DNA from 2 places in the Burkholderia sp. Ac-20353 genome. Region 2 is predicted to be linked to the other one. Evidence: predicted binding sites of a transcription regulator. Region 2 holds the regulator's gene; the other holds the start of a gene.
What was found. Region 2 encodes LexA, which represses DNA repair genes until DNA is damaged. Its sites were predicted from a motif close to ACTGTATNNNNATACAGT; they were not measured.
Positions count from the first base shown of each region.

Region 1: the regulator LexA is predicted to act here: its motif matches at 2,088-2,105, upstream of G3N94_RS25800 (VRR-NUC domain-containing protein).

Region 1 is NZ_JAAGPL010000105.1:11,682-16,133, forward strand. Features, by position in the region: gene G3N94_RS25795 (helicase C-terminal domain-containing protein) at 1-340, opposite strand, end outside; gene G3N94_RS25800 (VRR-NUC domain-containing protein) at 337-2,076, opposite strand; gene G3N94_RS25805 (MipA/OmpV family protein) at 2,270-3,157, opposite strand; gene G3N94_RS25810 (hypothetical protein) at 3,405-3,716, opposite strand; gene G3N94_RS25815 (hypothetical protein) at 4,012-4,263, shown strand.
Region 2 is NZ_JAAGPL010000044.1:8,357-12,808, reverse strand. Features, by position in the region: gene G3N94_RS15450 (universal stress protein) at 1-282, shown strand, start outside; gene G3N94_RS15445 (DUF2939 domain-containing protein) at 387-1,067, opposite strand; gene G3N94_RS15440 (hypothetical protein) at 1,097-1,429, opposite strand; gene lexA (transcriptional repressor LexA) at 1,456-2,103, opposite strand; gene G3N94_RS15430 (sulfate ABC transporter substrate-binding protein) at 2,381-3,418, shown strand; gene cysT (sulfate ABC transporter permease subunit CysT) at 3,554-4,447, shown strand; gene cysW (sulfate ABC transporter permease subunit CysW) at 4,444-4,452, shown strand, end outside.

The sequences.
Region 1 (4,452 bases), on a different contig from region 2:
CGCGCGTCTCGCACAGCAGATGCGCGTACACCTTTGCCTGCGCCCAATGCAGCGCGCGGTGGTTCGCGGGCATCGCGTCGAGGTCGCCCCGGTAGGTCTTGATTTCCTCGAGCCGGTTCGACACGGGATCGTAGCCGTCCGCGCGGCCGCGCACCGTGAGCATGCCCCACGTGCCCGCCAGCGCAATCTCGGTTTCATAGCGCGCGCCGCGACGCGACGTCACCGTGCCGTGCCCGGCGATCCCCTCGAGCGCGGTCGGCGCGGGCGTGAAGCGCAGGTCGAGATCGCCGCGCCGCGCGGTGAATTCGCACATCGCCCGCACCGCGACGACATAGCTCATGCAGGTAGCCCCGCCGCGTCGGCGTGCGCGACGGTTTCGCCCGCCCATTCGACGTCGACGACCCGCACGGGCATCCCGTGCGCGATGCAGTAGCCGAGCCAGCGGGTCTGGTTGTCCTGCAGCCGGTCGCCGGGCCCTTTCACCTCGATCAGTTCGTAGCGCCGTTCGCCGGGCCAGAACCGGACGAGATCGGGGAGCCCCGAGCGATTGCTGCGAATGTCCGCGACGAGGCGCGCGAACCAGAGACGCAAATGCTCGGGCGGCAGGCAGGCGAGCGCCTCTTCGAGCAATTCCGGGCTGAGCACGCCCCAGAACACGAACGGCGATTGCACGCCCGCCTTCGTCGCGTAATGGTGCCGGATCGTGTCGCGATACGCGCCCGAATCGAGATGCGCGAAACACGCGTCGAACGCGTCCGCGCGGCGCGCGGCGAAATCGGGCGCATGCAGGTCGGCCGGCCCGCGCTGGAACGGATGGAAGAACGCGCCCGGCACGGCCGCGAACACGGGTTCCCAGCACAGCAGGCCGAACAGCGAGTTGATCAGCGTGTTCTCGACATAATGGACCGGCGCGCCGGGTTGCGCGAGATGATCGCGCACCGCGAATTCGACGCTTTCGAACGCGTCGGGCCGCACGAGCACGAGCGTTTCGCGCGGCACGTCCGGCGCGGCGGCAGCCCGCTCGACCGCGCGGCCGAGGCGGCGCTGCAAGCGCGGCAGCATCCGTTCGACGCGCTGCCGCTCCTCGTCGCTTTCGAATGCGTCGCGCGCATCGAGCGCCAGCGCGAGCGCATCGTCGTCACGACCGCAGCGCTCGAGCACGCGGATCCGCCGGTGACGGCTGCCGGGCCACGCGCTGCGCGCATACGCATCGAGCGCGAGCGGCCATGCTTGACGACGCTCACACGCCTGGCCGAGCGTGAACAGCAGCTTCGCGCGGCGCGTCGCGAGCCACGGCTGCACGCATTCGACCGTATCGATCAGGTCGAGGAGCGGGTCGAACGGCGCGTCGTCGGGCCACGCATCGAGCGCGGCGCGGCACGCATGCAGCGCGAGATACGTATCGACGTCGGCGCGCTGCTGGAACGCACGCGACGACGGCGCGAATGGCACGCTTTCGTACTGGAACACGCCGAGATCGGCGAGCACGAATTCGCTCCAGTCCTGGTAGAGGTTGCCGAAGAACATCAGCCGTAACCGGTCGCACAGCGCGCCGACCGTCACGCGCAGCACGTGGTCCCCGGTTGACGGATGGCCGGCCCCGGAATGGTCGCTCGGCGGATCGCCGCCCCCCAGCAACCACCGATCGAACGGCTGCGCGGCATCGTGCGCGGGCCGCAGCAGGTCGAGCCATTCGGTCTTCCGCGCGCCCGCATGCGCGCCGAGCACCGGGAACATTTGCAGCAATTCGGCCTTGGTGGACAGCGAGAACACTTCGTCGAGCGTCAGCGGCGGCGCCGGATCGACCCAGCCGAGCGCGACGAGCGGCGCGGCCGCGTCGACCGCGCAGCCGATCTCGTCGTACCGGAGCTTGCTCGCGCGAAAATCCGGCCCGTTGCGCATCAGCATCCGCACGAGCAGCGCGCGCGACGCCTGCGGCAGCGACGCAAAGGCCTGCAGAAACGCCCGCTCGCTATCGTCGAGCACGTCGTCGTAGCGCTCGTCGAGCCAGGCAAGCGCCCGCTCGAAATTGGTCAGGTAGTAGAACGCCGGAGGTGGCGGCGAAGCGGGTGTCACGGAGCTTGGTCACTGTACGTTTGTACAGGTGCGAATCATAACAAATGTCACGCCGGGAACGGTGACCGACAGGCGTCGGGCTGCGCGTCCCTGCGTGCGCGATGTATGAACCGCGCGCCGCCCGCATTGCCATGCCTCACTCAGGGCCGTCGCAGTTCGGCCGGAGGAATCTCCATCGCCTGCCGTTACCTCGTCAGAACTGGTAATTGACCGACAGGTCGAGCACGCCGTTCGTCGTCTGCTGCGTGACCGGGCTGCTCGACGCGCGCCCGACGAGCTGCTCGATTGCACCGTCCGCCGTCAGGAACCAGTGCTTGTTCAGGAACCAGACCATCGTCACGCCCGCGCCGACCGACTTGATCCCTGCCCCCGACGAATAGCGCGGCAGCCCCGAGCGCGCAGCCGCGGCGTCGCTGACGCCGAACCAGCTGTTCATGTAGCGCGCGTCGGCGAACGACACGGTCGGCCCCGCGAACCAGAAGAAGTTCTCATTGCTGCCCGGCATCGGCATGTATGCGGACAGGTCGCCGGTCCAGCCGTTCGACCCGCCGACGCTGCGCCGCACGTCCGCGCGCAGCACGAGCGGGAATTCCTTCGAGATCACGTAATCGGCCGACAGCTTGAGGACGGGGGCCGCATTGATGTTGTCGAGGCCGTTCAGGTGGCCGAGATCGTCCGCCGAGCGACGCCCGAGGTCGTAGCCGACGGACAGGCTGACGCGCCAGTTCGGCCCGCGCAGCACGTTCGCGCCGACGCCCTCGCCGGTCGAGATGAAGAACAGGTCGCGATAGCGAACGTCGAGGTTCGGCCCGCCCATCACGCGGTAGCGGTCGGAGCCCGCGTAGCGTGGCTGCAGCGTCATCCCCGCGCCGACGGCGACCTGCCAGGTCGGCAGGTTCGGGTCGAACATTTTTTCGAGGGGCACGCCGGCCGAGTACTGCCACTCGCCGAGCGGCGACGGCGTTTGGGCCGACGCGTGCTGAACACCACCAGCCGCGAGCGCCGCGGCCGTCGACAGACCCGATACGAGCCGGCGTGAGCCGGCGGACTGCGACAGGCGAGCGAAAACCATAGGCAGCATCCGTCGATTGCGTGATGACAGAGGGATTGCGTCGCGCATTGCCTGCCGCACGAGCGGGTGGCGGGCGCTACGAACGCAGCATACGCTGAATAAGTGAACATCCTACGCGACGCGCGCGCGGTGCGCAAAGCGCCCGCTGCACGTGGGCACTTGGCTGGCGATCACGCAGGCCGGCGGTCTGCCGGCGCCGGATCCGCGCGGCGCGCGGGATCAGGGGGATCAGGGGGATCAGCGGGCTTCGACGGGGTCAGAAGCGGTCGACGTGATAGTCGCCAGCAAGCGCTGCCGGGCTGCGCTTCGCCATCATTCGCGCGAAGCCGTCCGCGAGCCGCCCGAGCGCGAACTGTTTCTGGCTCGCGTCCCAGTGCGTGTACGCGTCGTACGCGGCATCGTCGAACGACACGGTCACCGCGACCGGCCGGCCGCTTGCACGAAAACCGATATGCAGCACGCCGCCCTGCAGTTCCTCGATGTGATATCGCAGCGAGCGCGATTCGAAATAGCGGCCCAGCACCTGCGCGATCGCGCGCTTGTCTGGCGATTGCACATGAATGTCCATGGCAGTCCTCCTTTCAGGTTTCGCACGGTGGTCGGAAGCGGCATACCTGCGCTGCGCCCATGCGCACGATGGCCGCGAAGCGCTCGCGCCTGTGTTCGAAATCACCCCCGCAGACGTTCGCGTCGTAACGTAGACTTTCTCTGGGTGTCTTCATCACGCTTGCCTCTCTCCGTTGCCGGCGGCGCACGCTTACCGCGCCGCCGGCCGTTCCCGACGGCGCGCAACCGCAGTACCCGCGACAGCCAACGGATACGCCGCTTGCGCACCGCCATTCACCGATCAAGGAGGTTCGATCATGACCGTTCACGCTACCGGCAGCCGCGCGCACGATTCGGTGGCCACGGGCTCGTTTTCGCTGTCCGCGTCGCAGCGCAAACCGTCTGACGACAAGACGGAGGAGCGCATCGACGAAGGGCTCGAAGAGACGTTCCCGGCCAGCGACCCGCCCGCGATCGGCGGCGGCACCCGTATCGAGCCGTCGAAGCCGTCAGACGAGCGCGCGCCGCGCGCGCCCGACGCCCCGTCCACACCCCGCAAGCAGCACTGACGCGGTGGCGGCCGGCCCCGTGCGGCACGCGCCGCCGGAGCCGGCTAAACCAGGCATCAGTACGAAAGCATCTTTGCTCCATTCCACAGGCCGCGTTGCCGCCGCAAATTAATTCGCACTGCGATGCAATGACGTACATCGAGCGCGGCACCGATCACGTGCAGGCCGGTTTCCCTGAAGCAGATCGCG
Region 2 (4,452 bases):
GAAGGCGTCGACTGGCTGCGCGAACGGGGCTTGCAGGCCGAAGGCCATTTCGCGTTCGGCTACCCGATCGACGAGATCGCGAATCTCGCGTCGGAGCTGAAAGTCGACCTGATCGTGGTCGGCCACCGCTGCCGCAGCGGGCTGTCGAGATGGTGGATGGGGTCGGGCAATACGCAACTGCTCGATCGCGTGAATTGCAGCATCCTCGTGGCCTGCTCGTCGGCCGAGGAACAGAAGGCCGAAATCGCCCGCGAACGCGAGGCTGCCGCGGCGACCAAATGACCGTCTGACCGTCTGACCGTCTGACCGTCTGACCGTCTGACCGTCTGACCGGCGCCGGCTTCACGCCGCGCGCCGGATGCGGCCGGCAGCGGCTTGCTGCCGGCTCAGCCGTGCAGATCGATCGCGGCCAGCTTCCACGAAAACAGGCCTTCTCTGTGGAAGATCGCCGCGTAGCGCGCGCCGTCGACGTTACGCTGGTAAGTCACGACAAACTCGTCGATATTCCGATATCCGGCACTCGTTGGCCGTCGCTCTGGCGGATTTGCTTGCGCGTGGTCGGTCGCCGCAGATGATGGGGCGGCCGGCGCGCTGCCAGCAGGCGGAGTTGCAGCACTGGAAGCACTGGCAGCCTGCGTGCCGGAGGCGCTGCCCGACGGTCGTGCTGTCCATTCAGGCGGACGCTCGCCGGGATTGCCGCGAGGCGGAATGCCGCTCATCAGCGCAGCGACGCCTTCGGGCGTCGCATACGCGTCAACCAGCGGCCCGATCAACGCAGAGCCGATCAACGCCCCGATTACCGCGAACGGATTGTTGTCGTGCCGCTTTGCGTCGATCCGGCGCATCAACTCGTCGGTGACCTGCTGTTTGAGACTGATGCGCAGCGCCGGAAAATCGACATATTCGCTGACCGCTTGCGCGTCGCGTGCGTCGATCGCCGCTTTCAGGCGACCGAGCGCGACGTACGGTGACGCATATCCGTAGCCGATCGCCGCCAGCACGGCGGCCACCAGCGCGACGATCAACAGGGGCTTGAGCCGCTTCGAGCGGCCCGCTGCGTGATTCACGGTGCCTCCGGTGCGGGAATGATCCGCAATCAGAGACCACCGTGCGCGGCCGAATGTTCCTCCGCAATGCAGCGATCGATCATCCGACAGACCGCATCGATCGTGCCGACCATGATCAGCCGCGACCGGCCGTGATAGACGCGCACCGGCGCACGACGCGCGGGTTCGGCGTGATTCAGGCCGGCGTTCAGCGACACCCGCGCGAACGCGGGCAGTGCCGACGGCAGCAGCGACGCCTGCTGTTCGGCTGCGACTTCTGGACCGACGGGCGCCGCGGACAGCGGCGCGCATGGCGTGCGGCCGCGCAGGTGACGCAGACGGCCGAATTGACGGAAAGGCAGCAGGCGGGCAAGGCGTTCCATGGTGTTCTCCTGAGCGAGACGGATTGTCAGAATTCGCCCGAGCGGATCAGCCCGACGGCGATGCCTTCCAGCGCGAATTCCGCGCTGCCGGCCTTGACGAAGATGTTTTCGTAATCAGGGTTCTCCGCGATCAGCTCGAGGCCGCCGGGGCGGCGCTTCAGGCGCTTGACCGTGACGTCGTCGCCGAGGCGGGCGACGATGATCTGGCCGTCCTTCGCTTCCGTGCGCTTCTGCACCGCGAGGAGGTCGCCGTCGAGGATGCCCGCGTCGCGCATCGACAGCCCGCGGACCTTCAGCAGGTAATCGGGCTTGCTGGAGAACAGCGCGGGATCGCACGCGAAATGCTGCGAGATGTGCTCCTGCGCGAGGATCGGGCTGCCTGCCGCGACCCGGCCGACGAGCGGCAGCGACAACTGCATCAGGCCCGCATGCGGCAGCGTGAACTGGTGCGGCGCGTCGTCGCCGCCGAGCAGGCGGATGCCGCGCGACGCGCCGGCCGCCAGCTCGATCACGCCTTTGCGCGCAAGCGCGCGGAGATGCTCTTCGGCCGCATTCGGCGAGCTGAAGCCCAGCTCGGCCGCGATCTCGGCACGGGTGGGCGGATAGCCGGAGCGCTCGATCGCGCGGCGGATCAAGTCGAACACTTGCTGCTGACGGGCGGTGAGTTTGGTCATGGCAGAACTGTATGGATAGACAGTGAGCTGTATTTTTATACAGTACTTCGCGAATTTCAAGTGTTACGTGAGGTTCGTCGCAATCACGTCGATTCCGGCGCGATCGCGCGACGTCCGGACGCCGGTTCGTTCGCTGCAACCGTCGATTCCGTCTGCGTTAGCACTTTTCAATATTAAAAAATGAGGAACGATTATTTTTAATAATGTAAGCCGTTCGCTAGACTGGCCCGCAGATCGCAAGACCGACAACATGACGGACAACACGGGAGAAGCACGGATGGTGAAGCGCAACACGGGGCTGGTGAGCGGGGTACGCCGCTTGATCACGACATTCGCGCTGGGCGCGGCCGCAGTGCTCGGCGTCGCGGCGCACGCCCACGCCGATACGACGTTCCTGAATGTGTCGTACGACCCGACACGCGAGCTGTACCAGGATTTCAACCAGGCGTTCGGCAAGGAGTGGAAGGCGAAGACGGGCGAGACCGTCAACTTCAAGCAGTCGCATGGCGGATCGGGCGCGCAGGCGCGCTCGGTGCTCGACGGGCTGCAGGCGGACGTCGTCACGCTCGCGCTCGCGTACGACATCGACGCGCTCGCGAACAAGGGGCTCGTCAACAAGGACTGGCAGAAGCGCCTGCCGGACAACGCGTCGCCGTACGCGTCGACGATCGTGTTCCTGGTGCGCAAGGGCAACCCGAAAGGCATCAAGGACTGGGACGACCTGACGAAGACGGGCGTGTCGATCGTCACGCCGAACCCGAAGACATCGGGCGGCGCGCGCTGGAACTACCTGGCCGCATGGGCGTACGCGGTGCACAAGCCGGGCGGCAACGAGCAGAGCGCGAAGGACTTCATCACGAAGCTCTACAGGAATGCGGGCGTGCTCGATTCCGGCGCGCGCGGCGCGACGACGAGCTTCGTGCAACGCGGCATCGGCGACGTGCTGATCGCGTGGGAGAACGAGGCGTTCCTGTCGTTGAAGGAATTCGGCCCCGACAAGTTCGAGATCGTCGTGCCGTCGGTGAGCATCCTCGCGGAGCCGCCGGTCGCGGTGGTCGACAAGGTGGTCGACAAGAAGGGCACGCGCAAGCTCGCCGACGCGTACCTGAATTTCCTGTACAGCCCGCAGGGCCAGGAGATCGCCGCGCGCAACTACTACCGGCCGCGTTCGAAGAACGTGCCGGCGGAGCTGACGAAGCAGTTCCCGAAACTGAAGCTGTACACGGTCGACGACACGTTCGGCGGCTGGACGAATGCGCAGAAGACGCATTTCGCGGACGGCGGCGTGTTCGACTCGATCTACAAACCGCAGTAACCACCTGACGACAGCAGACATAACGACAGCGGCGCGCCACATCGAGCGCGCCGCACTCCCGGCGGTCCGTCGGCGCGTTTCCGGGCGCCGGCGTTCGCGCCGGACCCTTGTGATTCGACCCAGCAAGAGCATCCGATGACGACGTACACCTTTCGCAAGCCGAGCGCGCTGCCCGGCTTCGGCGTGACGCTCGGCATCACGGTGGCGTATTTGAGCCTCGTGGTGCTGATCCCGCTCGCCGCCACGTTCCTGAAAACCGCGACGCTGTCGTGGGACCAGTTCATCGCGGCCGTCGCGTCACCGCGCGTGCTCGCGTCTTACCGGCTGACGTTTTCGGCCGCGCTCGGCGGCGCGCTGATCAACGCCGTGTTCGGCTTTCTCGTCGCGTGGGTGCTCGTGCGCTACACGTTCCCGTTCAAACGCGTGGTCGACGCGATCGTCGACCTGCCGTTCGCGTTGCCGACGTCGGTCGCCGGCATCTCGCTCGCGGCCGTCTACGCGACCAACGGCTGGATCGGCCAGTACCTCGCGCCGTACGGCATCAAGATTGCGTTCACGCCGTTCGGCGTGCTGGTCGCGCTGACCTTCATCGGCCTGCCGTTCGTCGTGCGCACCGTGCAGCCGGTGCTCGAGGATTTCGAGCGCGAACAGGAAGAGGCCGCCGCGTGCCTCGGCGCGTCGCGCTGGCTGACGTTCCGCCGCGTCGTGCTGCCGGCCGTGCTGCCGGCGCTGCTGACCGGCTTTGCGCTTGCGTTCGCGCGCGCGCTCGGCGAATACGGCTCGGTGATCTTCATCGCCGGCAACGTGCCGATGAAGTCCGAGATCACGTCGCTGCTGATCATCACGAAGCTCGAGCAGTACGACTACGCGGGCGCGACCGCGCTCGCGGTCGTGATGCTGGTCGTGTCGTTCCTGATGCTGCTTCTGATCAACACGCTGCAGTGGTATCTGCAGCGTCGCACGAGCCGCGGCGCAAGCGCTCCCGCGCCTGCTACTGCCGCCACCGTCACTGCAGGAGGCCGGCCATGAGCGAG